Regions from separate parts of the Ruminococcus gauvreauii genome, predicted to be linked through region 3. Evidence: riboswitches for the same ligand, from Rfam matches in the RefSeq annotation. Region 3 holds a riboswitch; each other region holds the start of a gene.

Region 1 (4,931 bases), 1.4 Mb from region 3:
AGAAACGAGTAATCCTCACCTGCTCTGCCCTGAAGCGCAAGGATCCCCTGTCCCGCCGAAGGAATGATCTCTTCCGGTTCAAAATATCTGCTGATTCTACCCGCGAGTCCGAGCCGTTTAAGGCCTGCCGCAGCGAGCACAAGCGCAGAATACTCCCCGCTGTCCAGTTTTGCCAGGCGGGTAATCACATTTCCTCGCACACTTTTGAACTCTGCCTGCGGAAACAGTTCCCGAAGCTGCAGAATTCTTCTCAGGCTGGAACAGCCGACAGGTTTTGAGAAATCGATTTCTTCTGCCCCCTGCGGCAATACGAGAACATCTCTCGGGTCTTCCCTCTTCGAAAATGCAACGACCGGAAGTTCATCCGGAACTTCCATCGGCATATCCTTAAGGCTGTGTACGGAGAGGTCGCTGCGCCTGTCCAGCAGAGCTTTGTCCAGCTCCTTGACAAACAACCCTTTTCCTCCCACCTTATCGAGCGTCCGGTCCAGAATGATATCGCCGGTCGTCTTCATCGTCAACAGCGAAACTTCTGTTTCCGGGCACGTTTCTTTTATATATGAGATCACCATCTCGCTTTGAATCACCGCGAGTTTGCTCTCCCGGCTGCCAACACAAAATTTTTCCGGTGCTGCCATAGTTATTCGTCCTCCTGTAAAATCGTCGAGTGCTTTTTCTATCGCCTGCCTGGCGCGTTTTGCCCTGCCGTGGTCCCTGCCTCCCGCATTGACCCCCGCCACCAGCGTATCTCTTTTGACAATGCCGGGAAAATGAAAATCACATTTCGTCCGGTCGCTGATGACATTTACCAATATGCCCAGGCATTTGCATACACTGTAAATGTCTTCGTTCAGCCCCTCGTCATCCGTGCCGGCAATCACAATATCGGCCCCGTATAGATCCTCTCTCTCATACTTCTTCTCACATATTTTTATCCGTCCTTCTTTTGCCAGTGTCAGCACACGCTCATCAAAACGGGGTGCAACCACGACAATGTTCCGTGTGAATTCCGACAGTGTCCCGATCCTGCGCGACGCGATCTTTCCTGCACCGATCACTACGATCTTTTTCTCTGACAAATCCACAAAAAGCGGAAAATACGCCTGTCCATTACTCTTCATACAGCTTTTCCAACCCTTCCACACAGGCTAAAAATGTTTCTTTTTCCAGCGAATCCCGCAGTCCGAAGATCATTTTTCCGACTACTTTCCCTGCCGCCAGTTCGATTGACTTTCTGAGTGTCTCCCTCTCTTTGTCCTCCAGCGGAAGTTTGCCAAGGATCTTATGTATGCGCAGCTCCAGATCAGTCGCCGCGTCCTCCTGGATTTCCTGAATCCTCGGGATCAAATCCCTGCCGTCATACCAGTCATAGAATTCTTTCTGCTGTTCCAGAAGAATCGCCTCAGCCTGGTCAAAGGAATCCTTCAGATAGTCACCGACCGCCGTGATCTGAAAATCATCGATGTCATACAGCGTCACATGTTCCATCTCACCGATGGCCGGTTCGATGTCCCTGGGCACAGCAAGATCGATGAAAATAATATCATGCGTAAGATCCGCTTCCCCGAGCAGTTCCCGTGTCAGTGTAAAATTGGGACTTGCTGTCGCACTGACTACCACATGGCATTTTGGCAGCAGATCCATACGCTCTCCGTAATTGATCCGGGCACATCCCTTCGGAATCGTTACCATGCCGCTCCGATACTGCCGTACTGTGACAGTCACCGCAGCACCTGCCCTCTGCATTGTCTGTGCAGCCAGTTTTCCCATCTCTCCATTTCCGATCACCATGCATGTTTTTCCCTGTATCTCATAGCCCTGCTCTTTCAGCATGGAAACTGCACGGTCCATCGCCGTAACGTTTGCTCTTGAGAAGGTAACATCCGTTTTTACTTTTTTTGCCGCCGTCACCGCCATGCGGAACAATACTTCCAGTACACTGTCAGTCATATAATTCTCACGTGCAAGCGACAGTGCATCTTTTACCTGGGTAATGATCTGATCCTCCCCGAGGATCTGGGATTTCAGCCCGCAGGTCAGATGGAACAGGTGGTTCACCGCGTCTTTTCTCTCACGCATGACAAAATACTGACCAAACTGTGTCGGATCCACTTTCTTGATGATGCACAGTTCTTCCACGAGTGAACCTTCCCACTCTTCTTCCACACTGGCCCAGATTTCCATACGATTGCAAGTTGAAAGTATGATGCATCCCAATATGCCGTCGCTGCATTTCAGCTGTTCCATGGCAGCAGCTGCATTCTTCTTCGTAAAGGAGAATAATGCCCTTACATCCACAGATGCCTTGTTATGATCAATACCCACCATACAAATACTCATCATTTGTTCCTCCAGAATTTATTCCTCCCCATCATAGCACATACTTTTAAAAATGCAAAATCTATTTTCTAATTTTAAGAAATTCGTAACTATTCAGGACGGTGCATCTTCTTGCCCGGCTAACAGCCCGGCAAGAAGCATCGGATGTTTTTACACCTATTTTCCCGCCGTCCTGAACTGTTTTAAAAAATTCATTTGACATTAGACGGACAACGCGATAAAATTTATCATAGAATTGAATGTGAAGTGGAGCCTGCGTATTTCTCCGCAGGGTAAGAGGAAAGTGAGTGCAAGTCTCACACGGTCCCGCCGCTGTAATGGAAGAGCCGTATCTTATGATGTCACTGGTGAAAACTGGGAAGGCAAGATACGGTGGTGACGCCTGAGTCAGAAAGCCTGCCCTTCACAAGCGATTTACACCCCGGTTACGAACGATGGCCTGGTGTAAGGAAACGGCAAATTCTAACATGCTGCCGTTTCAGTGCGCCTGTCTATGTGAAGTGGGATTCCTTAGATACGGCGTTCTTTTTTTGTAAAAATGAGAAAGGAGAAAATTATGACAAAGTCACAAAGAACAATTGTTTTAATCGCCGCAGTTTTTGCACTCTCGTTTGGAATTCTGCCGGCTGCAAACGCGATGCACATTATGGAGGGCTATCTCCCGGCCAAGTTTTGCATTGCCTGGGGAGTTGTCTGCGTACCATTCTTAATCGCAGGTTTCTTCTCCATAAAGAAAACACTTTCCGGAAACCGGAAACTGATCATGATCCTGGCCATGGTGGGAGCGTATGCCTTCGTCCTGTCCTCACTTAAGATTCCGTCTGTTACAGGAAGCTGTTCACACATGACAGGAACCGGTCTCGGTGCGATCCTCTTTGGTCCCGCCGCTGTCAGCATTGTCGGACTGATCGTTCTGGTCTTCCAGGCAATTCTGCTCGCACACGGAGGTCTTACCACTCTTGGCGCAAATACATTTTCCATGGCGATCGCCGGTCCTCTGGTGTCCTATGGAATCTACAAGCTTTGCAATAAACTGAAAGTACCGAAGCTGGTGTCTGTATTTCTGGCAGCCTTCCTCGGAGATCTGTTTACATACGTGGTCACCAGCGTCCAGCTGGCAATCGCATATCCATCCGCTGACGGCGGATTCGGCGCTTCCCTCGGGAAATTCCTGGCTATCTTTGCGGCCACTCAGATACCGCTTGCAATCATAGAAGGTATCCTGACCGCTATCGTGATCATCGGTCTGGAATCTTACGCCAAGTCTGAACTTTCAGATCTTGGATTTTTAAGAGGGAGGAATGCATAATGACTAAAAACACAAAAACTGTACTGATACTTCTGCTGCTCGTTGTTGTGATCGCTGTCGTACCTTTATTTCTGAAAAGCGGCGCCGAGTTCGGCGGTGCCGACGGTGCGGCATCCGAGATGATCGAGGAGATTCAGCCGGGTTATGAAACCTGGGCTGATCCTATCATGGAGCCTGCCAGCGGAGAAATTGAAAGTCTTCTCTTCTGCCTTCAGGCCGGTCTCGGTGCCGGAGTCTTCGGATTCGTCATGGGACGCCTGGTAGAGAGAAAAAAACACGAACCTAAACGGACATGACGCCTAATGGCATCATCACCACAAATGAAAGTAGAAAACACAGGAGGAACACGCCCCATGCCGGACGCATCCAAAAAAGCAATTCTGGTTGTCAGCTTTGGTACCAGTTTTGCCGAAACGAGAGAAAAAACAATTGACGCTATTGAAAAAGAGATTGCAGACGCTTTCCCTGACTATCAGATTTACCGCGCCTGGACCAGTAAAATGATCATGGCGAAGCTGTTACGGCGTGACGGCATCAAGATCCTGAATGTCAGAGAGGCAATGGAGAAAATGCGTGATGACGGTATTACGGATGTCATCGTTCAGCCGACTCACGTGATCAACGGTATCGAAAATGAATTGATGACGGAGGATGCACTGATGTATCAGTCTTCCTTCTCATCCATAACCTTCGGCAACCCGCTGCTCACAACCGAGGAGGACAATCATCATGTAGTACACACCATCGCGGCGCATTTCTCCCACCTCCGTGAGGACCACGAAGCTCTCGTACTGATGGGTCACGGCACTACACACTTTTCCAATGCCATTTATGCGGCGTTAAACTTCAAGTTTCAGGATGAGGGCTTCTCAAATATCTTCCTGGGAACTGTCGAGGCGTATCCGACCATGGATTCTCTGCTCAAGGCCGTCAAAAAAACCAAAGCAGCAAAGGTCATTCTGGCGCCCTTTATGATCGTGGCCGGTGACCATGCCACAAATGATATGGCAGGTGATGATGAGGATTCCTGGTATACGCAGTTCAAAGACGCAGGCTTTGAAGTGGAATGCATACTAAAGGGACTGGGGGAATACCCAGAGATCCGTTCTCTGTTCGTGGATCATATCCGCACAGTGATCAGCTGATCACAAAAAACAACAGGCAGATTGTTTTCTGGAAATCCCGGAAACAATCTGCCTTTTTTTAATTTCTTTGAAATACTTTAAATATTTTACGATCCCCGTCCGCAAGCCGCCGCTTCACGTCATCAGTCTCGCCCAGA
Region 2 (4,931 bases), 2.0 Mb from region 3:
TGTCCTGGCGTCATCCAGCTTCTGCTGTGCCTCAGCAAATTCTCCGCTCACAGCATTCCTGACTCTGTCGTTTACTTCATCAATCTTTTCCTGCCGGATCAGCACCTGAATGCTCTCCTCGACAGTTCCCGAAGTGGAAACAGAAGCCACTCCCTCCAGACTCTCCAGGTCTGAGAGAATCTGCTGATTCGTCAGGTCTGAGATAGCCACGCTGTCCAGCCCGTCTTTTTCCACCGCTGCCACCATCACCGGCATCATCTCCGGATTCAGTTTCATGATGATGGGGCTTCCCACGGTGTCGTCCCAGTAGGAACCGATCTGGTCCAGATTTTCCCGCATCTCCAGACTGACAGAGTCCATGCTCGTGGACTGCGCAAACTGAAGGATCACCAGAGAAAGATTCTCCCTGGAAACCGACTGCATATTCTCAATATTGCTGACCGTCGCCATGGCCTCCTCGATCGGCTTTGTCACGGTCTCCTCCACCTCAGACGGGCTTGCCCCCGGATAGGTGGTCAGGACAATCGCGTATGGAAGATTAATGTTCGGAAGAAGATCCGTGGTCATTTTCGTAAATGATACAAACCCCAGGATCAGGATCAGAACCACGCCAACCACGACGGTATATGGCTTTTTCACACTGAACTTAGATAGCATACTGATACTCCCCTTATCTTTTTCCGACCGACCGGTCGGTTCTGAAGTAAGTATACGCATTATCACATCAAAATGTCAAGTGTGTATGCATATTCTGACGCTTTCCGGAAAGTTTCCCATTCCATAGCAGGCCCTGTCATAGCAAACGAGCTGCCCATGCATAAAATGCCGGGCAGCTCCTCTGCTGTCACCTACTGTACATTCTCCGCTTCCAGTATACTCTGTGTCTCCTGCAGATCATGTACGGTTTTTTCTTTATTCTCCTGAGTTATCGTCCCACTCCATGCTTTTCCATCGACATGAACTTCAGCCTCTTCCACTGCGGCTACATCACTGTCGTAACCGTCGGATGACTTTTCGCCGTCATCATCTGCAGTTATCGTCGCGTATTCCACCTGATCAGTGCTCGATCCCTCCTGATTCTCCGGTTCCGCCACGGCATCGACAGATTCACTCGTAGCTAAACTCTCCGTTTCTTCTGCCTTTATCGCTTCTGCCGCGGCTGCACCCGATACAGACTCAGTTCTCGGTCCCTCCTGCTCCTCCGCTTCCAGTACGGCATCGACAGATTCGCTCGAAACTGAACTCTCCATTTCTTCTGCCTTAATTGTCTCTGTCGCGGCTGCACTCGATGCAAACGCTGTTGTGATCCCCGCTGCCAGTGCCAATGCGGCTGCAACTGCGGTGACCGACGCTTTTTTATATTTCATAATAGATTCAATCCTTTCTTTGATCGCATATCTGCTGAAACTTTTCGCCAAACCCGCTCCTCCCCTGTTTTCCTGCATCTGGATCAGCGTCAGCGCATAAGACGCCCTGGTGCTTATCCCCGATTCTTTTAATACTCCCTCGTCACATGCCAGCTCGATATCCCTGTTGACCAGAACATACATGATCCATACCATTGGGTTAAACCAGTATATGCATACCGTGATCAGCATAACGATACTCTTCAGGATATCCAGCCTTCTGATATGCAGAAACTCATGGAGCAGGACATAGTTAAGCTGTGCCTCACCCGAACATTCAAGTGATGCCGGAAGCAGTATCACAGGTTTTGCCACGCCATATGTCAATGGCGTTGTTATTCTGTCACTCACTCTGACACTGATTTGCCGCCTTATTCTGTGCTGTGCCAGCCATCTGTCAATATTTTCGTTTCCGGCCGGCACAGAAGAAGCAAATCCCCGTCTGCTCTGTACATTCACGATCGTGAAACAGGCAGCCAGGATTACGCTCCCGGTTATCCATACAGCCATACACAAAAATGACGATCCGCTGCGCAGTGCCAGATCAGCTTTACCGCCGCCAATCGATCCGGATGACAGAAAAGAACCTGTCATTTCCTGTACAGGCGTTCGTTCAAACAGGCAGAATATGCTGATGGGCGACGAAAATGAGAATGGTACAAACAGACGAATCACCGGTATCAGCCACAGGAGCTGAAACAACTGCTTCGGCAGTTTGTCAAGCGCCGCTGTTCTCATCACGATTATGGCAGCAATGATACATGCCGCCGAAAGATTCATTTGCAGAATACTCATAATCTCATCCTCACTCCGTCTCTTTTACAATCCTTCTCAATTCTTCCACAAGGTGTTCAGGCAGGTCTTTTCGTTCCAGAAGCGTGTTGATCAACAGGCCAGATGACCCGTCGAACATCTTATCAATCAGTTGATCCACTTCCGCTTTTTGTGCTTTCTCCCTGCTGATCAGCGCATGACACATGAAGTCCGGCTCCGAGCGCTGCACTGCTCCCTTATTAATCAGTTTCTTTATAATCGTATATGTGGTGGTACGCGACCACCCAACTTGCCTGTTCAGTTTCTCCACAAGCTGTTTCGCTGTCATATCACCCTCTTTCCACAATAGTTCCATTACATTCAGTTCTGAATCAAAAAACTTCATCATATGATTTACTTCCTTTCGTCTACTGCAATAGACTGCTAGCATGCCTTTAGTCTACAGCAGTAGACCAGAGAAGTCAATCCTTTTTACAGGATTTATTTTTTCTTAATAAATCCAGGCAACTATTCAGGATTATTGACATCACAAAACGCTGTGTGGTTTTTATCCCACACAGCGTTTTGCATGTCATTAAAGTGGATGAGGCTGCTTCGGTGCAATCACGAGCGTTTATACAGTTAAGAGGAAATATTGAAATTATTTTAGTTGCGGAGGAAAAATAATTCAATTTAACTGTTTACTAACCTAAGCATTCACCCTGCCGTTTAATCTTTGCATAATCCGTATTATTAAGGTCCTTAGCCGTTTGTTTATTCTTGGCATTCCATAAAAAAATGCCTACTCCGTTAATGAAAGTAGACACGAAATTTGTCATACGACAAATTAGGATGTTAAACTTTGCACGGAAGTTTCAACCTTGTACACAATAAGCAGGTTTCCTGACTTATAGATCATCGCTCTATTTCCCCTTCTCATACTCTCGTACAATGGGATTATGAAATATTGCTCCCTAAATACAGTGACCGGATCGCTTGGGATTCGCACCCAATTCCCTCTTCATCAAAAAAACTTTTGTTTCCCCGATGCACTTACTGTGGTAATATGGAATTATACAAGTAAATCTTACCATACCTGAAGAAAGGCGTCAAGTATTTCCATGAAAAAAATTCTTTTTATCGGTGACAGCATCACCGACAGTCACCGGCTGTTTACAGAATCTCCCTTTGATCTGGGGGACGGCTATGTGTCAGTGGTCCGTGAAATGCTGCCAGCAGACAAATATAAAATCATAAACAGAGGCCACGACGGTTTTACGTCCGAGGACGTATGCAAATGTCTTGATCGGGACTGCCTTGCGCTTGCCCCTGATCTTGTCACCCTGCTCGTCGGGGTAAACGATATCCCGGTTGAATTGTATACGGACCGTCCGCGAATTCCCGCAGAATTCACACGGTACTGCCGGCGTATTCTGGAGAATATCACATCGTCCGGAATCCCTTCTCTCATTTTACTGGAGCCCTTTATCTTCTCATCACCAGCACAATACCTGTGCTGGCATCCCTTTATCCGTCAGGAAAGTGAAATTCTCCAGGAACTGGCTTCATGCTTCGGCGCTGTCTTTCTTCCTCTCCATGAACGGATGAATGCACAAAATGATGACCGCGGCAATTCCATCCTCACCACGGACGGCATTCATCTGTCAGAAGCGGGCAGCCGTCTGCTTGCCTCGTCATGGCTTGCATGTGCCGCCCCGCTTCTGTAACACATTACTCCTGATTCATCTCGCGCTTGCGTTTTGTGACAAGGCCGCCGATCCTTCCTGTCTCTTTCGCTGAAAGGGTCCTCCATCCATTTTCCAGTACACGGTCCAGCAGTCCAAGCTCCTCAGCGATCTCATATTTCAGCTGTTCTTCCGGAGATATTTGATGTAGGTCGATATCCTTATTTTTCTTCATAAAAAAGTCACACTCCTTTTCTCTTTGGAGTATGACCTTTTTTTTCTGTTTTATTCTTTATTTCGGGTAACAGTTCAGGACGGCGGGGAAATTGGTGCAGAAAGCTGCGTCAAGCTTGCTTGTAAGTCGCTTTTACGCACCAATTTCCACATTGGATGAACATCCGATGCTTCTTGACCGGCTTTTTCGGTCAAGAAGATACGCCGTCCTGAATAGTTACTATTTTGGAATAATAATTGCGGCTATAATGTATGCCAGAATTCCGGAACCTCCAAGGCATGAAAACAATACCCAGCCGAGTCTCACAAGTGTTGGATCAATGTTAAAATATTCCGCAATTCCGCCGCATACACCTGCAAGCATGTAATTTGTTGATGAACGATATAATCTCTTATTTTCCATTACGATTCCTCCTTATCTATTTTTCAAAATCAATCGTGATATCTCCCACGCTGCATTTCGCATCGATCGTTCTTTTCGCTGCTTCACTTCCGATCTCTATGTCGTCATTTACATGCCACTCCTGGTCCCCATAGGAAAGACGCCCCAGGCTGCATTCGCCCGAAAAATAATAATCAGCCATACTTTCCGTCATTGTGCATGCGATCCGCCCGGCTGAACAGTCAAAATCCGATTCGCTGCTCTCAAGCAGAGCAATACTGATGGATCCGGCCCCAACTTCGAAGTCCGCATCCTCCGCCCTAATAAGTCCGTCACACACGAATTCCCCGCCTCCTGCATCTACAGTCACTTCCTGTGCAGTCAGGCGATCTGTTTCCAGGCTCCCGCCCTTGATATTCAGTTCCGCACTTTTCAGATCCATGTTATCCGGAAGATAAATTCTCGCGACAC
Region 3 (4,931 bases):
CTGCGAGCAGTGATATGCCGATTAGCGACGCAAGTGCCAGACCCATTGTTTTTTTCATCCATTTATACATTGATTTCTTCCTCTCTTTCCTCGCATAACGTTGTTCTCATTCTAATTTTTTCCCTATTCCTGTTTCGGATCCAGGATATCCCGGATGCTGTCACCCAGCATATTAAAAACGACCACCACGATAACAATTGCAATACCGGGATAGATCATAAGCCATGGCGCTTTGCTTATGTAAGTTCTGCCCTCATTCAGCATCAGCCCCCACTCCGGAGTCGGAGCCTGGGCCCCAAAGCCCAGAAAAGACAGCGCTGCCAGCTCCAGCATCATCGTGCCGATATCTGTTGCAGCAGTCACAACCATCGTCGTGATCATATTGGGGAGCACATGTTTCAGAATTATGTTTTTTGTGCTGGTTCCGGTTACGACAGCCGCCTCCATATACAGATTGTTCTTAATCTTCAGAACCATACTCCTCGCCAGTCTCGCATACTTTGTCCAGCTCACAGCGGCTATCGCGATCACGGCATTGACCATATTGGGCCCCAGAAGACCTGCTATCGCGATCGCCAGTACAAGTCCCGGAAAAGAAATCATCATATCAGCCAGCCGCATGATGACAGCATCGACCGCACCGCCAAAGTAACCGGCGATCACACCGAGAGCCGTACCGACGACCAGGATCACCGCCACCAGGATCAGCGTCATCGTCAGGGATGACCTGGTGCCATAGATCACCCTGGATAGTACATCTCTGCCAAGTTTATCTGTCCCGCACGTATACGTGCCGTCCGGTGCCTTTAAAGAATCCGACATCACCGCATCATACGGGTCATGCGGAGAGATCAGCGGTGCCAGTAACGCCACACCTACAATGATCAATGCCAGGACAGAAAACATCGTAAACTGTTTATGAGACTTTAGAAACTTCAGTATCTTCACGTTATCTTTCCTCCTTCAGCCTGGGATCCAGCCGGTTATAGGAGAGATCCACCAGCAGATTAATTCCCATATACAGCAGCGCAATCCACAGCACATATCCCTGTACCAGCGGATAATCCCGGCAGGAGATCGCTTTGACCGCCATGCTTCCCAGTCCCGGCCAGTTATAAATGATTTCAACAACTGCAGTACCACCGAGCAGACTCCCCAGAGAAATTCCCAGAAGTGTGACCAGCGGCAGCATGGAATTCGGGAGCACATGCTTCCAGAGAATCGTACTCTCTCTGATGCCCCGCATCCTTGCTCCCGTCACATAGTCCTGCCGTAGTTCTTCCAACACTGCAATGCGTACCTGCCGGGTATACTTTGCCGACATGGAAAATGCCAGCGTTACCGCAGGAAGAATCAGTGATTTAAAATCCGTACTTCCCCCCGATACGGTAACCCATCTGAGCGTAACACCGAAAATACTGAGCAGAATCAAACCGACCCAGAAGCTTGGGATTGAGACTCCCATAAAGGTCAGCCCCCGCACCAGGTAATCCGGCCATCGGTTCTGGTATACAGCCGACAGAATCCCCAGTGGAATGGACACAGCCAGCATGATGATCAGTGAGAACAATGCCAGTTTCAGGGTCGGCCAGAAACAAGAAGTCAGTTTTTCCACGACAGGTACTTTCATAGAATAAGAAGTACCCATATCCCCGGTCAGAACACCCTTCAGCCAGGTTCCATATTGAATGAGAAACGGTTTGTCCAGGCCAAGTTCCGCCCGTGTCTGTTCGAGAAGCTCCGGAGTCGGCACGTTCCCGCACTCAGTCAGCATGATTTCCGCGGGGTCCCCCGGAGAAAGATACGTCAGCCCAAAAGTAAAAAAACTGATGCCAAACAGCACAACTAAAATCTGTATCAATCTTCTTCCCAGTTGTTTCTTATTCACAATCCTTCATCCTCCTGCAGCTTCTGTTTTGTTATCATATCACCTCTCCTTTCCGATCTGTTCTTCCAGATATCTGATAAATTCATGCGCCATCTCCGACAGAGAATCCTTGATTCGTTTGATATATCCGAATGAGACACTGTTTTCGCTTCCTCTGACAGGAATCGCCTTGATTTGATATTCCTTATACTTATCTTTTAGAAAACTGCTGTCAACCGAGCAGTAATCTGTATGTTTCAACAGCTGTATCAAAAAATGATCGCTGTTTGTACAGGCGATCTCCTGTCTGCCGGATCTGTTTAACCCCTCCCCATTCAAAACACCTAAATGCTTCGACAGAGAGTGAATGTCCTCTCTTCTCTGAATCAGCTTTACAGCCTCCAGGTCCTTTTCTGAAACGCACCGCCTGTCGAACAGCGGATTCTTTTCGCTGCAGAACAAAAAAAGTGATGTTTTCGCCAGTTCATGGAATTCCAGACCTTTCGTTCTCAGCCTTTCTTCAAATACCGGCTGATTTCTTCTGGATATGTAAGTAAAGCCCAGCTCCGCACTCCTCCGGTGCACCCATACCACGATATCTTCAAAGTCGCCTTCTCTGAGATCCAGATGTGGTTTTCTATACGCTTTCAGCCCGTAAAATTCTGCGAGAAGCGTTGACAGATTATTACTGGGTGTACAGCACACCGTCAGTCCCTCTTCTCTTTCTCCCTTTAGACTATTCAGCATTTCAAAATTCTTCAGCGTACTCAGTGCATACCGGTAGACCTGCTCTCCCTCTCTCGTCAGCGTAACCCCGCTTCTGTTCCTGACAAGCAGCACCATGCCCATCTCTTCTTCCAGCGCCTTGATAACCTTACTGACATTCGGCTGTGTCGTGATCAGCACCTCCGCTGCTGCATGAAAACTCCCCAGATCAACACTTGTCACAAAATACTGCAACTGCTTGATATCCATATGTCCCCCTTTTCATTCTCCATAGTCAATGCTAAATTTACTGACGCCGTCTTCAGAATAAAAACAAAAATAATTAAGGGAGGAAGGTTCTTGGTGCCTTTCTCCCGGTGTTTGCAGCGCGATCCCCCCTGAGGGGTTAAAAAGCAGAAAAAAAATGCTTCATTGCAATAAAAAAATGCGCACAATAAGTGCGCATAAGCATGTAATCAATTTACATTTGCTTCGCTCACACCTATACACCGTAGGCATTGCCATTCACATAAAAGCAGGTCTCCTGGCTTAAAAGCATTGTCTACTTCCCTTCCCGGATATGATATTTTCATCCAGTGGTTATGAAGTCGACCCTTTTTTCACAGTGACGGGATCGCATTGGATTCTCACCAATTTCCCTATTAATCCTGAAACAGGAACTTTTATGACTCTTTTTAAATCAAAATTACTATAACATACTTTTTTGTATTTTTCTCTCTTTTTTTTTGTTTTTCCCATTCCATTTTGTTATCACCCCTGGTGCAGTAATTTTTTAAAACTTTCACAAATGATATTGACTTTTCGCAGGATCGGTCTTATAATCAACATATGAACAGTTATTCATATGTTTCATCATTTAATTATAGAAACGGAGAGGATAAGTTATGAAACGCATGGAAGAATCGCTTGGACCTCAGCACAAAGAAACCTGTGGCTGCGGGCATGAACATCATGAGCACCACGACCACCATGAGCACGACCATGAATCCTGCGGCTGCGGGCATGAGCACCATGACCACGGGCATGAGTCCTGCGGCTGCGGGCATGAGCACCATGACCACGGGCATGAGTCCTGCGGCTGCGGCCATGAACATCATGAGCACGCTTTTCACAGCGGCAATACTGCCGAACTACCGGATGACGGCCACGAAAAGAGCGTTTACATTTTAGAAAATCTCGGCTGTGCCAATTGTGCAGCTAAGATGGAGCAGAAAATACAGGAACTCCCCGGTGTGTCTGCAGCCAGCATCACGTTTGCCACAAAGCAGCTGCGTATATCCGCCGACGGCCAGGCCGCATTGATTCCACAGATCCAGAGTATCTGCTCCTCCATCGAATCAGAAGTTCGCGTCGTGCCGAAGGATACTATTTCTGCAGGCAGCAGCAAAACTAAAACTTATATCCTTCAGAATCTCGGATGTGCCAACTGCGCTGCAAAGATGGAGCAACGGATCAACCAGCTCACCGATGTGGAGTGTGCATCCATTACCTTTGCCACAAAGCAGCTGAAACTCACAGCAAAATCGCCGCAGCGTCTGATTCCAGAGATTCAGAAGATCTGCAACGCGATTGAGGACGGTATTGAAATTGTCGAAAAAGAATCCTCTGTGCGCAGCCATGAAGCCGTTGCTGCAAAAAAGGGGATGTCGGAAAGCACCCGCGCCCTGACAGAAATCATCATCGGGGCGGTCCTTTTCATCGCCGGTGAAATACTGGAACATATGGGCTTTGGAACTGCCGTCACACTCCCCATCTATACTGTCGCTTATGCGGTCCTTGGCTGGAAAGTCATCTGGACAGCGATCAGGAATATTGCCAGAGGACAGATATTTGATGAAAACTTCCTGATGAGTATCGCAACGCTGGGTGCCTTTGTTATCCGCGAATATCCGGAAGCGGTCGGTGTTATGCTGTTCTACCGCGTCGGTGAGTTCTTCGAAGAAAAGGCAGTTTCAAAAAGCCGCTCACAGATTATGGATGCGGTTGATCTGCGCCCCGAAACCGTTAATCTCATCTCAGGCGGCGATGTACTGGTGATTCCGTCCGAAGAAGCGAGAATCGGCGACGTGCTGCTCGTTCGTCCCGGTGATCGTATTCCGCTCGACGGAGTGATCATCGAAGGCAGCAGTCAGCTGGATACCTCGCCTATCACAGGAGAGCCTGTTCCTGTCAAGGCAGAAACCGGTGATTCCATCCTGTCGGGATGTGTCAATACCAGCGGTCAGCTGAAAATCCGTGTTGAAAAGGAATTATCAGAGTCCATGGTGACACGAATCCTGGATTCCGTTGAGAATGCAGCAGCCAGTAAACCGGTTATTGACCGTTTTATTACAAGATT
Region 4 (4,931 bases), 480 kb from region 3:
TGTGAAGTGACGGCGGCAGTGATTCCGGTGGAGAGTGTATACTTCAAGGAGGAGAGCACAACAATACAGGGACTTGAAAAATCAGGCTGGCTGAGCTTCAGTACTTCTCCGGCTGATCATACGGATGTGCTGACGGTGAGCGCCGAGTCAAGTGACAGCAGCATCGTGACCGTAGAGTCGGCAAGCACATCAAGCGTAACCGTTAAGTCCAGGGGGGCAGGGTCAGCAGTCATCACGCTGACTGTCAAAACGAAGGACGGAAGCAGCCATACGGCTTCCACAGAAGTAATCGTAGATGAGAACTTTATCGAAGCAGTGGCGTTCCCGCAGGCGGTCTATGAGATTGCAAAAGGGGCGAACAAAAACTTTTTGTATGAGATTATAAAATGGCCGGCATCAGGAGATACGGGATCGATTACCTGGAACTCGAGCAATCAGGATGTGGCGACCGTCTCGAGCAGCGGAAGTGTAAAAGCTGTAGGCTTTGGTGAAACAACAATTACAGCAGAGCTGAAGAACAAAAACGTGTATTCCTGTAAAGTTGAGGTGCCAAACCCGGTTACGGACGTGACCATCAGTGCATCGAGAATCGGTATGCTGAAAGGAAGCAGCATCTCTCTGGATACTATTGATTTTACGCCTGCGGACGGCAATATGAGCAAGTTCAGCTGGGCGTCAAGCAATACGGACGTGCTGACAGTCAAAAATGGTATCGTAAAGGCAGTTGGAGTTGGAAGCGCAAGCATCTATGGAACAGCAGGAAACGCCTTTGCGACCTGTGAAATTACTGTGACGCTCTCCGGGGATGAGGTGGCAGGAATTGAGGTCATAGGACTGATCGATCAGATCGGAGAGGTGACGCTTGACAGTGAGGATGTAATTAAAACAGCCCGTACAGCCTACAACAAACTGACCAGAATGCAGAAAGCATATGTAGAGAATGATCAGAAGCTGTTTGATGCAGAGGATAAGTTGTATGAACTGCAGGAAGTGATGAGAAGTCCGGTAACATTAAGTTCTGTAAAGTCAGTAAATTATAATACGGTGAATGTTACCTGGAAATCCGTAAACGGTGCAGAAGGGTATCAGGTATACCGAAAGACAGCAGGAGGAAGTTACAAAGAGATCGCAGCTGTGAGCGGACGCGAAACAACGGCATACAGAGACACCGGACTGACTACGGGAACGGTTTATACTTACACTGTGCGTGCCGTGTATACGCTTGGAGGTGAGAAACAGCTTGGAGATTATGTGAAATCAGGAATCACAGGCAAAGCGATGCCGGAGAAAACAGTGATTTCCAAAGTTCAGTCCTGGGGGTCTCAGACATTGAAACTTACCTGGGAAAAGGTGAGCGGAGCCAGCGGATATCAGATCTATCACAGGACCTCCAAAAGCGGCCCGTGGAAATACGTCACACAGATTGCAAATGGAAATACAACGTCCTATATGCATTACAATCTGATATGCGGAAATACGTATGACTATGTGGTACGTGCATATCGTACGGTGAAAAACACGAAATACATTGGTGCGAACAGCGATATACTGAGCGGAAAACCAGTACCGGCACAGGTGAAAAATGTAACGGTCAGAAAAGCTTCCTCTACCAGCCTGAAGATCAGCTGGAGCAAGGTGAACGGAGCCAGCGGATATCAGATCTACCGCAGGAATCCGGAAACAGGGAAATATCAGTTCGTCACACAACTCGGCAATGGAAATACAGCAGCTTATACGGAAAAAGGCCTGAAGAAGGGGATTACCTATACGTATGTGGTGCGCGCATACCGTACCGTGAACGGCAATAAGATTTTGGGCGCTAACTCAACTGAAACAAAAGGAAGTATCAACTAATGAATGCGGCGGGGGATTCCAATTTGGAATACCCCGCCGTTTTGGGAAAATAGTGCAGGTTTTGCAGTTTACTTGAAAAAAAGGATGTGCTATACTGTAAGCAATTTCATAAGATCAGTATTTATGGTCGGATTTCGGCAGGGAGGAAAGCAGAAATCCGTTAAAAGAGAATCCGGTGTGAATCCGGAACAGTCACCACTACTGTAACGCGGACGAAGGAGTGATATACCACTGGGCCAGGAGCCTGGGAAGGCATTCCCAAGGATGAAGCGAAGTCAGGAGAACTGCCATAGATCGAATCAAGTAATATTTTCGGGTGAAGAAAATATGCTTTTTTTGTTGCCAAAAATCAGTAAAACATGTATATGGACAGTGACTTACGGCAGGGAGGAGACGAATTATGGATAGGAAAAAACAAAATAATCTGAGAAGAAGGGGAAGCGTGCGGCATTGTATACACAGGCTGACTGCGGTCATGCTGGTCCTGATCTTGTCGATGTCAGCATGCCTGATGGAAGCAGGTGCGGTTTCATGGAATGCAAGTGCAGATGCGGATGACAATTTCCAGCAGCTGAGATTCTGGGAAGATGAAAAGCCCGGTCTGCGCTTTTATATCAATGCTGCCGCGCGATATGAACTTGAGACAGTGGAAAAGCCGGCCTATGGCACAAATGCCGGCGAATGGACAGTGATGAGTCTGCTGCGCGGGATGTATACGGGAATGGATTATCTGAACTTTATACCGGATGATTATTTCCAAAACTATTATCAGCGTATGACTGAAACAGTACAGAGTAAGAACGGCGAACTTCATGCATATAAGATTACAGAGTGGTGCAGGGTGATACTTGCACTGAGCGCACTCGGCAAGTCACCGGCAGATGTGGGAGGCTATGACTTCCTGGATAAGCTGTCAAAATCATATAATGACACGTACTGGCAGGGGCTCAACGGTCCGATATTCAGCCTGATCGCCCTGAATACCGGCGGGTATCAGCTGTACGAGACACCTTCTGATTATCAGGAAGGCGATATCAACACCGAAGGCCGTATGCTGGATTATATCGTGCGCCATGAGATCCTGAATTCGGACAAGACGATCGGAGGCTGGGCACTGAATGACGCCAATGCGGCTGAGAACGGCGCTGATGCCGACATCACAGGAATGGCGCTGCAGGCAATGGCACCCTATTATCTGGATGAACTGAAATACAAAGAGTCCGGCGCAGCGACACCGTATTCGGAGTTTATCAAAGCGGTGGAACGCGGTATCTATACGCTGCACCAGATGCAGCTGGCTAATGGGGGCTTTAAGGGCTGGGGAAGCGACATCAATACCGAGTCGACGACTCAGGTGATCGTAGCCCTGACGGAGCTTGGCATCGATCCGCTATCTGAAAGCGTTGTGCTCTCCAATATAGGAAAAGAATGTGGGTTTGTCACAAAAGGCGCCGTATGGGACGGCACACGCTGCAATAATATGATCGACGCAATTCTGATGCACTGGGAGAAAAACAGCGGTTCCAGCGAAGCGGTGGGAGGATTCAAACACGTCACGGCGGGAGATGACGGAGGAGGCGGAAGCGGTGATCTGGTCAATCCAATGGCGACGGATCAGGCGCTTTACGCCCTGATTTCCTACGACCGTTTTCTGAACGGAGAGAATAAACTGTATGATATGACCGATATGACGGACGGCAGTTATACGCAGATGACAGCGAAAACATACAATATCACTTACGATGGCAATGGCTCTGCAGCGACAGGTACGGAACCTTACGCTCCGTATGAGGAAGTCCTGCTGCCGGTTGTGCAGTCCACGGGGGATGAGGCGTTTGTGGCATGGAACACGAAGGCGGACGGAACGGGAACGACGTACCGGCCGGGGGAAACGCTTTCCATGCCGGAACAGGATGTGACCCTGTATGCCATGTTCGGTCAGATTGATTTTTCACTGGAACTGGAATTAAACGGCGGAGTATTGTCGGAAGGTGTAACGGTGCCGGACATGTTCACACCGATGGATGCCGAGATCGTTCTGCCGACAGCAGATGAGATCACGAAAGAGGGCTGCATTTTCAACGGCTGGTATCTGAGTGCTTCCGCCGCTGATAAATTGTCCGGGACAACCGTGACATCGGTTCCGAAAGGGACGTATGGAGATCAGAAATATTACGCGGGCTGGAGGGTGTCATTTGACAAAATCAATCCGTTTGGAGTACTGATCTCAAGTCTGGGAAAGGAAATCAGAATTTCTGACCGCTCTGTCATCCGCCAGGCGCGTGCGATCTATGACAGTATGAGTGTGACGGAACAAAAGAATCTTACCTGCCGCGCGTATTATGAGAAGCTGGTATCTGCTGAAGAGGCGCTGAAACAATTAGAAGCAAGTATGGACCAGGCGGAAGTGGTGATCAGTCTGATCACGGACATCGGCATGCCGGTGACTTTAGACCGTGAACCTTATATAAGGGAGGCGCGTGAATCGTATGATGCCCTGCAGGAGGAAGATAAGGCTTATGTGACGAACTATGCCGACCTGATCGCAGCGGAAGAGAGCCTGGTTATCTTACAGGAAAACCAGGAAGCGGCCGATGCGGCAGCGGCTCTGATCCGGGGAATCGGCGAGGTGACGCTGGAATCAGAAACGGTAATCGCTGAAGCTCGTGCAGCCTTTGAACTGCTGACCGGGGAACAGCAGCAGCTGATAAAAGAAAGTACTATTGCGCTGCTTGAATCGGCGGAGCTGACGCTGGAACAGCTGAGAGAACAGGCGGAAAGAATACAGAATGTACGTGATCTGATTGCGTTAATACCGGAGACACTCAGTATAGAGGATGACAGTTTCCAGATCGTATCGGATGCTCAGGCTGCGTATATTGCATTGTCCGGGGAGGAACGTCAGGAGATCACAGCAGAAGAAGCAGACGTGATAAGACACGCACAGGAAGTGCTGAATGAGTTGGCACAGCAGAATGCACAGTGGGAAGATATCGAGGTCAGCAAGGAGCTGGTTACGAAGATCTCGAATTATGGAGGAACGGCGGAACTTGAGGACGAGGAAGACATTCAGGCGA

The links. A riboswitch is a leader RNA that binds a small molecule or an ion and turns the genes downstream of it on or off. The one in region 3 is predicted to bind cobalamin.
Region 1: it holds a riboswitch for cobalamin, as region 3 does, so the genes downstream of both, NQ502_RS01310 (energy-coupling factor ABC transporter permease) here and NQ502_RS14260 (LysR family transcriptional regulator) in region 3, are expected to answer to the same signal.
Region 2: it holds a riboswitch for cobalamin, as region 3 does, so the genes downstream of both, NQ502_RS04390 (BlaI/MecI/CopY family transcriptional regulator) here and NQ502_RS14260 (LysR family transcriptional regulator) in region 3, are expected to answer to the same signal.
Region 4: it holds a riboswitch for cobalamin, as region 3 does, so the genes downstream of both, NQ502_RS12145 (InlB B-repeat-containing protein) here and NQ502_RS14260 (LysR family transcriptional regulator) in region 3, are expected to answer to the same signal.

Annotation. Positions count from the first base shown of each region.
Region 1 covers NZ_CP102290.1:273,590-278,520, forward strand. Annotated here, with positions in the region: gene hemC (hydroxymethylbilane synthase) at 1-638, opposite strand, end outside; partial or broken gene NQ502_RS01300 (precorrin-2 dehydrogenase/sirohydrochlorin ferrochelatase family protein) at 645-1,121, opposite strand; gene hemA (glutamyl-tRNA reductase) at 1,111-2,343, opposite strand; cobalamin riboswitch at 2,570-2,758, shown strand; gene NQ502_RS01310 (energy-coupling factor ABC transporter permease) at 2,897-3,649, shown strand; gene NQ502_RS01315 (energy-coupling factor ABC transporter substrate-binding protein) at 3,649-3,945, shown strand; gene NQ502_RS01320 (sirohydrochlorin cobaltochelatase) at 4,003-4,794, shown strand; gene NQ502_RS01325 (amidohydrolase family protein) at 4,853-4,931, opposite strand, start outside.
Region 2 covers NZ_CP102290.1:895,598-900,528, forward strand. Annotated here, with positions in the region: gene NQ502_RS04380 (efflux RND transporter permease subunit) at 1-657, opposite strand, end outside; gene NQ502_RS04385 (M56 family metallopeptidase) at 849-2,201, opposite strand; gene NQ502_RS04390 (BlaI/MecI/CopY family transcriptional regulator) at 2,212-2,568, opposite strand; cobalamin riboswitch at 3,036-3,231, opposite strand; gene NQ502_RS04395 (SGNH/GDSL hydrolase family protein) at 3,281-3,886, shown strand; gene NQ502_RS04400 (small, acid-soluble spore protein, alpha/beta type) at 3,891-4,079, opposite strand; gene NQ502_RS04405 (PspC domain-containing protein) at 4,299-4,481, opposite strand; gene NQ502_RS04410 (DUF4097 family beta strand repeat-containing protein) at 4,498-4,931, opposite strand, start outside.
Region 3 covers NZ_CP102290.1:3,000,495-3,005,425, reverse strand. Annotated here, with positions in the region: gene NQ502_RS14275 (ABC transporter substrate-binding protein) at 1-70, opposite strand, end outside; gene nikC (nickel transporter permease) at 124-948, opposite strand; gene nikB (nickel ABC transporter permease) at 950-1,888, opposite strand; gene NQ502_RS14260 (LysR family transcriptional regulator) at 1,928-2,842, opposite strand; cobalamin riboswitch at 3,090-3,272, opposite strand; gene NQ502_RS14255 (heavy metal translocating P-type ATPase) at 3,478-4,931, shown strand, end outside.
Region 4 covers NZ_CP102290.1:2,519,119-2,524,049, forward strand. Annotated here, with positions in the region: gene NQ502_RS12140 (Ig-like domain-containing protein) at 1-1,854, shown strand, start outside; cobalamin riboswitch at 1,962-2,160, shown strand; gene NQ502_RS12145 (InlB B-repeat-containing protein) at 2,255-4,931, shown strand, end outside.